Linked DNA regions of Massilia sp. METH4. The protein of the gene in region 2 interacts with the protein of the main gene of each other region in a pairwise test. Links are inferred from orthologs where the notes say so. Each region holds a gene or a part of one and is shown on either strand. Other genes may lie near its edges.

Evidence for each region. The genes of interacting proteins can lie anywhere in the genome.
Region 1: the proteins of V6Z91_RS14640 (region 2) and kdsB interact in binary tests that used the Escherichia coli proteins (3 or more experiments, as listed by UniProt). The link is inferred for Massilia sp. METH4 from one-to-one orthologs.

The regions. Positions count from the first base shown.
Region 1 is NZ_CP146614.1:3,457,739-3,463,135, forward strand. What follows is about bases 1,555-4,379. They hold kdsB (3-deoxy-manno-octulosonate cytidylyltransferase), read left to right. Parts: upstream 1,555-2,504; coding sequence 2,505-3,254; downstream 3,255-4,379. Other genes in these bases: lpxK (tetraacyldisaccharide 4'-kinase), read left to right, coding at 1,555-2,327; V6Z91_RS15200 (Trm112 family protein), read left to right, coding at 2,308-2,484; adk (adenylate kinase), read left to right, coding at 3,378-4,034; V6Z91_RS15215 (sodium-translocating pyrophosphatase), read left to right, coding at 4,225-4,379. Outside these bases: V6Z91_RS15185 (MotA/TolQ/ExbB proton channel family protein), read left to right, coding at 142-747; V6Z91_RS15190 (biopolymer transporter ExbD), read left to right, coding at 758-1,180; more of lpxK, read left to right, coding at 1,302-1,554; more of V6Z91_RS15215, read left to right, coding at 4,380-5,397. UniProt on the Escherichia coli protein: Activates KDO (a required 8-carbon sugar) for incorporation into bacterial lipopolysaccharide in Gram-negative bacteria.
Region 2 is NZ_CP146614.1:3,327,163-3,332,433, forward strand. The notes cover bases 1,443-4,141. They hold V6Z91_RS14640 (TetR/AcrR family transcriptional regulator), read right to left. Parts: upstream 3,238-4,141; coding sequence 2,647-3,237; downstream 1,443-2,646. Other genes in these bases: V6Z91_RS14630 (hypothetical protein), read left to right, coding at 1,443-1,556; V6Z91_RS14635 (NADP-dependent oxidoreductase), read right to left, coding at 1,560-2,594; mobB (molybdopterin-guanine dinucleotide biosynthesis protein B), read left to right, coding at 3,311-3,859; V6Z91_RS14650 (YjfB family protein), read left to right, coding at 3,913-4,113. In the rest of the region: V6Z91_RS14620 (AAA family ATPase), read left to right, coding at 1-397; V6Z91_RS14625 (general secretion pathway protein GspB), read left to right, coding at 399-1,277; more of V6Z91_RS14630, read left to right, coding at 1,374-1,442; V6Z91_RS14655 (DUF2282 domain-containing protein), read left to right, coding at 4,264-4,530; V6Z91_RS14660 (DUF692 family multinuclear iron-containing protein), read left to right, coding at 4,538-5,271. UniProt on the Escherichia coli protein: Involved in response to both electrophiles and reactive chlorine species (RCS). Represses the transcription of the nemRA-gloA operon by binding to the NemR box.

The DNA of each region.
Region 1 (5,397 bases), 130 kb from region 2 along the record:
TTCTTTTCCACAGAATTTGTGAAGAACACGCGTCGGCGCGCCTGGGCCGCGCGCTTGCACCGGTCCACACTTGCCGCGATGCCGGCAACACGCTACATTGCGCGTCTGCGCCTGTGTCGGGCTTTCATAAAGGAGTAAGTTTTGCTCGCCATCTTCCAAGCTGCCGGCTGGCCGATCTGGTTGCTGCTGATCGCTTCCATCGTCGCCACCGCCTTGATCATCGAACGCCTGATGACCTTGCGCCGCGCCCGGATCCTGCCGCCTAACCTGCTCGACGAAGTGGTGGGCGTCTACCGCAGCGGCAACATCACGCCGGATATCCTGGGCAAGCTGGAAACGAGTTCGCCGCTGGGCGTGGTGCTGTCGGCCGCGCTGCGCAATGTGAACGCGCCGCGCGAGGTGATGAAGGAATCGATCGAGGAAGCGGGCAGCGGTGTCGCGCACACGCTGGAGCGTTTCCTGACGACGCTGGGCACGATCGCCACGCTGGCGCCGCTGATGGGGCTGTTCGGCACCGTGGTCGGCATGATCGAGATCTTCGGCGCCCAAAATCCCACCGGTGCCAATCCGGCGCAGCTGGCGCACGGCATTTCCGTGGCGCTGTACAACACCGGCTTCGGCCTGGCCATCGCCATGCCCACGCTGGTGTTCTACCGCCACTTCCGCGCGCTGGTCGACAGCTTCGTGATCCAGATGGAGCAGCAGGCCGTGCGCTTCGTCGACGTCGTGCACAACTCCCGTCAGTAAGGGCAGGGCGATGAATTTCCGCAAGGGCCAGCGCCGGGAAGACCCGGAGATCAACCTGATCCCGTTCATCGACGTGCTGCTGGTGATCCTGATCTTCCTGATGGTGTCGACCACCTACAGCAAGTTCACGGAACTGCAGATCACGCTGCCCACCGCCGATGCGCAGAAGGCGACCCAGCAGCCGGACCAGATCGACGTGACCGTGGATGCGAAAGGCAACTACACGATCAACGGCGAGCCGGTATCGTTCCGCGACGTGGCCGGCCTGGCCTCGGTGCTGAAGGCGGCCGCGCAGCCGGGCAGCGACCCGGTGGTGGTCGTCAATGCCGACCAGTTCGCCATGCACCAGATGGTGGTCAACGTGATGGAAGCGGCGCGCATCGCCGGCTTCGGCAAGTTGACGTTCGCGGCGCAGACGGGGAGCGGGAAGTAGGCGTGATATTTTCCTCTCAGACCCCGGAGCAAGACCTGGGGACGGACGCGACGGGTCCGTCCCCAGCACCTGCCTCCGGGGCAAGGATGTGTTGCCGGCTGTTCCGGCTATTCCTTACCCAATGACCCTCGAATCCACCCTCACCCGCGCCTGGCAGAAGCGCGGTCCGCTCGCCTGTGCGCTGTACCCCGTGTCGCTGCTGTTCCGCGCGCTGGCCGCGCTGCGCCGCCGCCTGTACCGCGGCGGCATCCTGAAATCGACGCGCCTGCCGGTGCCCGTGGTGGTGGTCGGCAATATCTATATCGGCGGCACCGGCAAGACGCCGTTGACGATCTGGCTGGTCGAGCGCCTGCGCGCCGCCGGCTTCCAGCCCGGCGTGATCTCGCGTGGCTTCGGCAGCCAGGGCGACGCGCCGCGGCCCGTGACCGCGCTGTCCACTCCGGCCGAGGTGGGCGACGAGCCCGTGCTGATCGCCACGCGCGCCGCGTGCCCCGTCTTCGTGGGCCGCAACCGCGCCGCGGCGGGGCTGGCGCTGCTGGCCGCGCACCCCGAAGTGAACGTGATCGTCACCGACGACGGCTTGCAGCACTACGCGCTGCAACGCGACGTGGAAGTGGTGCTGTTCGATGGCCGCGGCGTGGGCAACGGCTGGACCTTGCCCGCCGGCCCGCTGCGCGAGCCGCCTTCGCGCCGTCGCGATGTCACGGTGGTCAACGCGCCGGCGCTGACGCCGCGGCTGGCCGCCAAGGTCGGCGGCCAGCCGCACCTGATGACCCTGGAGGGCGAGTTCGCCGAACGCCTCGCCGACCGGCGCGAGCGCGTGCCGCTGCGCTATATCGGCGGCCGGGGCAGGGTGGCCGCCGCCGCCGGCATCGGCAACCCGAAGCGCTTTTTCCGCATGCTGGCCGACGCCGGCCTGCAGTTCCAGGAACTGCCGCTGCCCGATCATCACGATTTCCTCGACCGGCCGTTCGCGCGGGTGGACGCGGAGGTGATCTTGATGACCGAGAAGGATGCAGTAAAATGCGCACAAATCGAAGAACTCAGAAACGATCCGCGGCTGTGGGTCGTTCCGGTCGGCGCGCAGCTCGATGCGGCGCTGGCCTCGCACATTGTGGAGAAATGCCGTGGACGCACGTTTGCTTGACATCCTGGTCTGCCCTGTTTGCAAGGGCCCGCTGGAATACGATAAGAAAGCCCAGGAAATGATCTGCCGCGGCGACCGCCTGGCCTATCCGATCCGCGACGGCATCCCGATCATGTGGGCAGACGAAGCCCGCACGCTGCAGGATACCGTGGAATAAGCGGGTGGAATGAGCCGATCGTGAGCTTCACCGTCATCATTCCCGCGCGGCTGGCGTCGACCCGCCTGCCGAACAAACCGCTGGCCGACCTTGGCGGCAAGCCGATGGTCGTGCGCGTGGCCGAGCGGGCCGCGCTGTCCGGCGCGGCCCGCATCGTCGTGGCCACCGACCACCCATCGATCATGGAAGCCTGTGCCGCGCACGGCGTCGAAGCGCGGCTGACGCGCGCCGACCATCCGTCCGGCACCGACCGCATCGCCGAGGTGGCGCAGGCGCTCGGCCTGCCGCCCTCGGCCGTGGTCGTCAACCTGCAGGGCGACGAGCCGCTGATCGACCCGGCGCTGCTGGCCGACTGCGCCGCGCGCATCGATGCGGGCGTGCCAATGGCCACCTGCGCCCATCCGATCGACGACGCTGCCGATGCCTTCAATCCGAACGTGGTCAAGGTAGTCCTGGACAAGGCGGGCCGCGCGCTGTACTTCAGCCGCGCCACGATTCCCTGGGCGCGCGATGCCTTCGCGCAGTCCAAGGATGCGCTGCCTTCCGGCTATGTGCCGTTGCGCCACATCGGCCTGTACGCCTACCGCAACGATTTCCTGCAAGCCTATCCGCGGCTCGACGTGTCGCCGCTCGAGACCATTGAGGCCCTCGAGCAGCTGCGCGTGCTGTGGCATGGCCATCCTATCGCCGTGCACGTCACCGGCGCCGCGCCGGCACCCGGCGTCGATACTCCCGAAGACCTGGAACGCGTTCGCGCTCACTTCGGCTGAGCGTTTGGCGTTTTTGCACGTCGGCGCCATTCCCGAAGTGGCGTTGGGCCAGCCTTTTGTGGTAAGTTTCGTCACAACTGATACATCTACCATCAAACTATTAAAATTGTTTTAGGAATCTTCATGCGTCTCATTCTGTTAGGACCACCCGGCGCCGGCAAGGGCACCCAGGCCAACTTCATCAAGGAAAAGTACAACATTCCTCAGATTTCGACCGGTGACATGCTGCGGGCCGCCATCAAGGCCGGCACGGAGCTGGGGATCGCCGCCAAGGCGGTCATGGACGCTGGGCAGCTGGTTTCCGACGACATCATCATCGGCCTCGTCAAGAACCGCCTGAAGGAAGCGGACTGCGCGAACGGCTACCTGTTCGACGGCTTCCCGCGCACGATCGCCCAGGCCGACGCGATGAAGGATGCCGGCGTGAAGATCGACTACGTGCTGGAAATCGACGTGCCGGACGAACAGATCATCGAGCGCATGAGCGGCCGCCGCTGCCACCAGGGTTCCGGCCGCGTGTACCACGTGAAGTTCAACCCGCCCAAGGTGGATGGCGTGGACGACGTGACGGGCGAACCGCTGGTGCAGCGCGACGACGACCGCGCCGAGACCGTGAAGAAGCGCCTGGACGTGTACCACAACCAGACTGAAGTGCTGCTCGGCTATTACAACGAGTGGGCCAAGTCGGGCGACCCGGTCGCTCCCAAATACCGCAAGATCGAAGGCGTTGGCGCGGTGGAGGAAATCCGCGATCGCGCATTCGCCGCACTGGCGGAATAAGAAACACGAGACGGGCCCGCGCGGTCCGTTTTTTTTTGCCGGCCCCCTTTTGGCCGCACAGCCGTACGCCTTGCCGTACGCAGGTATTCGCAAGCATCGTTTCGTCTGCATCGTTTCGTTTGCCGCTAGCGCGGCGTGATGAAGTCCGATTGGCACCATTCGACAACGTTGGTTCATAAAGGGGGGAGATATGGCAGCAGGTCTGTGGTTTGCGGTGGCGTGTGGCGTCATCGCGGTGATATACGGGCTGTACTCGCGCAACTGGATCCTGGGGCAGGACGCGGGCAATGCCCGCATGCAGGAGATCGCCCTGGCGATCCAGCAGGGCGCCAGCGCCTACCTGACGCGGCAGTACCGCACCATCGCCATCGTTGGCGTCATCCTCCTCGTTGCCATCTTCCTCCTGCTCGGCGTGCAGACCGCGCTGGGCTTCCTGATCGGCGCGGTGCTGTCCGGCGCCTGCGGCTTCATCGGCATGAACGTGTCGGTGCGGGCCAATGTGCGCACGGCGCAGGCCGCCTCAAGAAGCTTGAACGACGCGCTCGACGTGGCCTTCAAGAGCGGCGCGATCACCGGCCTGCTCGTGGTGGGCCTGGGCCTGCTGGGCGTGGCCCTGTTCTACTGGATGCTGACGGCCTTTGCCGGCAGTGCGTATCCTTCGCCAGGGCTGTCGCCGCACGACGTGATCAAGCCGCTGATCGGCCTGGCTTTCGGCGCGTCGCTGATCTCGATCTTCGCCCGGCTGGGCGGCGGCATCTTCACCAAGGGCGCCGACGTGGGCGCCGACCTGGTGGGCAAGGTGGAGGCGGGCATCCCGGAGGATGACCCGCGCAACCCGGCCGTGATCGCCGACAACGTGGGCGACAACGTGGGCGACTGCGCCGGCATGGCGGCCGACCTGTTCGAAACCTATGTGGTGACCCTGATCGCCACCATGCTGCTCGGTGCGCTGATGGTTACCGACGCCACGGCCGAGGCGATCCTGTACCCGCTGCTGCTGGGCGGCGTGTCGATCCTGGCGTCGATCGTCGGCTGCCTGTTCGTCAAGGCCAAGCCGGGCAAGAAGATCATGTCTGCGCTGTACACGGGGCTGTGGTGGGCGGCGATCCTGTCGCTGATCGGCTTCGCCATCGTCACGTGGCTGGTGTGGACCGACTACACGATGCGCTGGCAGATGATTGGCGCCACGCTGGTGGGCATCGTGCTCACGGGCCTGATGGTGTACATCACCGAGTTCTACACGGGCACCGATTTCAAGCCGGTGCGTCACATCGCCGAAGCGTCGACGACCGGGCATGGCACCAACATCATCGCCGGGCTGGGCGTGTCGATGAAATCGACCGCATACCCCGTGCTGGCCGTG
Region 2 (5,271 bases):
GCCGACGTATGCCCTGCTGGTGGCGCTGGGCGAGCGCCAGGGCACGCTCGACATCGGCGGCCGCCGCCAGGCGGTGGCGCGCACGGCGCTGGAAAACCGCTACGACGGCACCTTCACTACGTTCTGGCGCGCGCCGCCGGGCTGGCGGGAACAGGTGGCCGCCGGCGATCGCGGCCCAGAAGTCGACTGGCTGGCCCGGCGGCTCGCGCAGTGGGCCGGCACCGCCAGGCCGCAGGACGGCGCGGCCCTCGAGGGCGAGACGCTGCGGCGCCTGCGCGACTTCCAGGCGGCCCAGCAACTGAAGGCGGACGGCGTGGCTGGTCCGAAAACATTCATACGCCTGAGTTTACTCGGCGACGTACCGGAACCCCGGCTGGCGCCGGCCGGAGGGAAGTGACATGTCCTATATTCTCGAAGCCCTGAAGAAGGCGCAGGCCGAGCGGCAACTGGGTGAAACGCCGGGCATCCACACGCCCGTGCCCCAAGCTCCCGCCGGTGGCGCCGCACCGCTGCGCAAGCCGCTGGCGGCCGCCTTTGCCGTGATGGCGCTGGCGATCGTCGGGCTTGCCGCCGTAATATGGCGGCAGGCGACCGCCCCCGCCCAACCGCCAGTGGTGCCGGTGGCGGCCGTGCCAGCCGCGCAGGTGCCCTTGACGCAGACTGCGCCTGGGCACTCCGGGCAGGCTCCCGTTGTGCAGGCGGTGCCGGTGCAATCCGCGCAGGTGCCCGTTGCGCAGGCGGTGCCGATGCAATCCGCGCAGGCTCCCGTTGCGCACGCGGTGCCGATGCAATCCGCACAGCTGCCCGTTGCGCAGGCGGTGCCGGCGCAATCCGCGCAGGTGGCCGTGACGCCGGCCAGGCGCGCGCCACCGGTATCGCAGCCGGCTGCTGCCGCAGCTGCTTCAGCAACGGCGCTGGCGGCCGCCAGCACGCCACCGCCCGCCGTCCAGCCGGTCCATGCCGGGTCGCCCGTCGCGGGCGTGAATCCGCCACCCCTGCGCGGGGAAGGCGCGCGCGCCGCAAAGAAGGAAGAGCCGGCCGGTGAGGAGCACGTGCAGGCGCTTCGCGACCTGCCCGAACCGATCCAGCGGGCGATCCCGCCGATCTCGATGAGCGGCTACATGTATTCGCCGAATCCGGCGGACCGCCTGGTCCTGATCGACAAGGTGCTGCGCCGCGAGGGAGACGAAGTCGCGCCCGGCCTGGTGCTGGTGCGCCTCGAGCCGAAAGGGGCGGTCTTTACATTCCGCGGCTACCGTTACCGGATGCCTTACTGAACTTCGGTGCGGAACGTCGCGCACGATTGGGCAGTCATCTCCCGGTCATACAAGTTCGTCATGCTTGGCATATCGACAACCACCCGGGATGACCACATGAAGCTCAACATTCTGCAAGCGTTGCCCCTGCTAGCCGCTGCCGCGCCCGTGCGCGCGGCTTACACTCCCGACGCCGCCGCGGCGGAGCCGGGCGCGCTCGTCATCGTGCTGGCCTGTGTCGGCCTGTTATGCCTGATGGCCGGCGGTGGCGACGACGGCCCGTTCCGGCCGGAGCCCTAAGCATCATTGGTCGGCCACGCGGACGACCAGCTTGCCGAAATTGCGCCCCTGCAGCAGGCCGACGAATGCGGCGGGGGCGTTCTCGAGCCCTTCGACCACGTCTTCCCGCAAGCGGATGCTACCGTCCGCCAGCCAGCCCTCCATGTCGCGGCGGAACGCTTCATAACGGGTGGCGTAATGATCCAGGATGATGAAACCCTGCATGCGGATGCGCTTCTGCAGGATCGCGGCTGTCACGCGCGGCAGCCGGTCCGGGCCGGCCGCGCCGTCGGCATCGTTATAGTGGGCGATGAATCCGCATACGGGAATGCGCGCGCCCACGTTCAGCAGCGGGACCACGGCATCGAACACGGCGCCGCCGACATTCTCGAAGTAGACGTCGATGCCGTCGGGGCAAGCCGCGGCGAGGCGCTGGGCGAAGCCGGGATCGTTGCGGTCGATGCAGGCGTGAAAGCCCAGCTCTTCGATGGCGTGGCGGCACTTGTCGGCACCGCCGGCAATGCCGACCACGCGCGCACCGTTGAGCCGGGCGATCTGGCCGACGACGGAACCGACGGCACCCGTCGCGGCGGCGACGACGACAGTCTCGCCGGCCCGCGGCGCGCCGATGTCGAGCAGGCCGACATAGGCGGTAAATGCCGGCATGCCCAGCCCGCCCAGCGCGCGCGACGGATGCGGCATGTCGCCTAGCCGCATCAGGTCGCTGCTGTCGGAGAGCGCGTAGTCCTGCCAGCCAGCGTTGGCGAGTACCAGCTCACCTTCCTGGAAGCCTGGGTGCCGCGAGCGGACCACGCGGCTGACTGTGCCGCCTACCATCGTGCCGCCGATCTCCACGCGCGGTGCGTAGCCTGGGCCGACTTCGTCCATCAGGTTGCGCATATAGGGATCGAGCGACAGGTACAGGGTACGCAGCAGCACTTGTCCTTCGCCCGGCACGGGCACGTCGGTCTCTTCGATGCGCAGGTCGGCAGGTGAGGGCAAGCCTTTTGGGCGGGCGGCGAGGAGAATGCGGCGGTTCACGTTGTTATTTTGCGGCATGGTTGGCTCCTTTGAATTAGACCGGTCGTCTAGCAAACATCAAAAAAAGGACTCAGCCGAGTCCCAGCAGTGTGCGTGTCTGCGCCATCGCCGTATCGAGCGGGGCCCGGTCACGCAGGATCTTCGCCAGCAGGCTGGCGCCGAGCCAGTTCTGGTACAGCGCCGTCGCCGTGCCGGCCGGGTCCGGCAGGGTGGGCAGCGAGCCGTCCTGCGCGCCGGCCGCGAGAGTCGCCGCCAGCCTTGCCGTTACCGCGCGCGTCCCGCGGTCCAGCGCCGCGCGCATCGGTTCGGACAGGTCGCTGACCTCCGCGCCCAGCTTGACGACGAGGCAGCGGCTCTGCGCATGCTCGTCCGTCTGCGATGTCAGCCAGTCGTCGAAATAAGCCATCAACCGCTCGGCCGCCGTGCCGGAACCGCCCAGCAAGCCATCGATCTTGGCATGGCATTCGTCGAAATACGTTTCCAGCATCGCCTCGCCGAATGCCTCTTTCGAGGCGAAGTAATGGTAGAACGAACCCTTCGGCACCCTTGCCGCCGCCAGCAGTTCGGCCAGTCCGACCGCCGTGAAGCCCTTGGCGAGCAGCAGCGGGTGGGCCACGTCGAGGATGTGGCGGCGTACGTCGGGGAGGTGAGCGGTGGTCATGAAGGCAATATAGCACCGATTAGACCAGTCGGCTAGCGGTGCCGTGACCGGCCGGCAGGCGTATAATGCCGCGATGCAGACAGCACCTATCACGAATGCGGGGCCGGTGATCGGCATCGTCGGCCGGTCCGGCAGCGGCAAGACGACCTTGCTGGAATACCTCGTCGGCCGCTTGTCCGAACTGGGCCGCAAGGTCAACGTCATCAAGCACAGCCACCATGACCTGGAACTGGAGCCACCGGGCAAGGACAGCGCCCGACTGCGGCGCGCCGGTGCGGCCGAAGTGATGGTGGCGTCGCCTTACCGTTTCGCCATCGTCCGCGAACTGCGCGGCGCGCCGGAACCGGGGCTGGACGAGCAACTGGCGCGGCTGGCGCCGGCCGACCTGACCCTGGTGGAAGGCTTCAAGGCCTTTCCCATCGATAAACTGGAAATCCACCGGGCCGTGGGCGACAAGGGCCCGCTGTATCCGGACGATCCGCACATCGTCGCCGTTGCCTCGACCTTGCCGCGCCCGGCCGACGCGGCGCCGCACGTCGAATGGCTGGATCTCGGAGACCGCGAGGCCGTGCTGGCCTGGCTGCTGAAAAAAATGGCGCCGCCTGCCTCAAGTTCGCTGTGACTCTTCCGTAAACGAGGAAATGCCTCGTCACGGGGCGGCACAAAGGAGCTAACATGGATGCAATGAGCATCGCACGCCTGTCGACGACGATCGCCGAGACTGGTACGAAACAGGAAGTCAGCATGGCCGTGCTGAAGAAGGCGATGGACGTGCAAGCCGCTTCCGCCGAAGCCCTGATCGCAGCGCTGCCGGCCACGCCGAGCGCCCCGAACCTGCCGCCGCACCTGGGCAACCGGATCAACACCACTGCTTGAGCGCGTCCCCGAACGCGCTGACCCGCTGTTCCCCGTGGACAGCGGGTTTTTTTATTTCCGGAAAATAGTTGCTTCAAAAATGGGGACAGTCCCCATTTTTGAAGCAACTTTCGCTAGAATCGGCAGGTTGTTGACTGGATTGGAGAAACGATGGACAAGCGGACGATGATCGCCGCGGCGCTGGCCGCGGCATGCGCGGCGGGCGCTGCGCACGCACAGATGGGCGGCGGGGCGGACAAGGAAAAATGCTACGGCGTGGCGAAGGCCGGCCAGAACGATTGCGGCTCGTCCGATGGCGCCCACGGTTGCGCGTCGATGGCGCAAACCGACAATGCGCCCACCGAGTGGAAGTGGGTCGCCAAGGGCACCTGCGAAAAGCTGGGCGGCAAGACCACGCCGCCGCCGAAGGAGAAGTAAGACCGCCATGGCCGCGACAGCTGGTATCGGCCTGCGCGCGGCGCATTACGCCGATTTCCTGGCTGGCCGGCCACGCGCCGGCTGGGTCGAGGTGCACACGGAGAATTACCTGGCCGAGGGCGGTCGCGACGTGCACGTGCTGCAGCGCGTGCGCCGCGACTATCCGGTCAGCTTGCATGGCGTGGGTCTCGGCCTGGGTTCCGCTCACGGCATCGTGCCGGAACACCTGGAACGCATCCGCGCGCTGGCCGCGCGCATCGAACCTTTCCTCGTTTCCGAACACCTGAGCTGGGGCGCCGTGCCCGGCCGGCACCTGCACGACCTGCTGCCCCTGCCGCTGGACGAAGCCACGCTCGGCCTGCTGGCCGCCCGCGTGACACAGGTGCAGGAGGTGCTCAAGCGGCGCATCCTCGTCGAGAACGTGTCCGCCTACGTGCGCTTTTCGGCCGATACGATGAGCGAAGCGCAATTCCTGGCCGAGCTGGCGCGGCGCACGGGCTGCGGCCTGCTGCTCGACATCAATAACCTGTACGTCAACCAATGCAACCACGGCGAGGATGCGCTTGCCGCGCTGGCGGCGATCCCGCCGGGACTGGTCGGTGAAATCCACCTCGGCGGACACCTGGTCACGCCCGACGTGGTGATCGACCACCATGGCGCGGCGGTCGCCGAGCCGGTATGGCGCCTGTACGAAGCGGCACTGGCGCGCTTCGGTGCCGTGCCGACGTTGATCGAATGGGA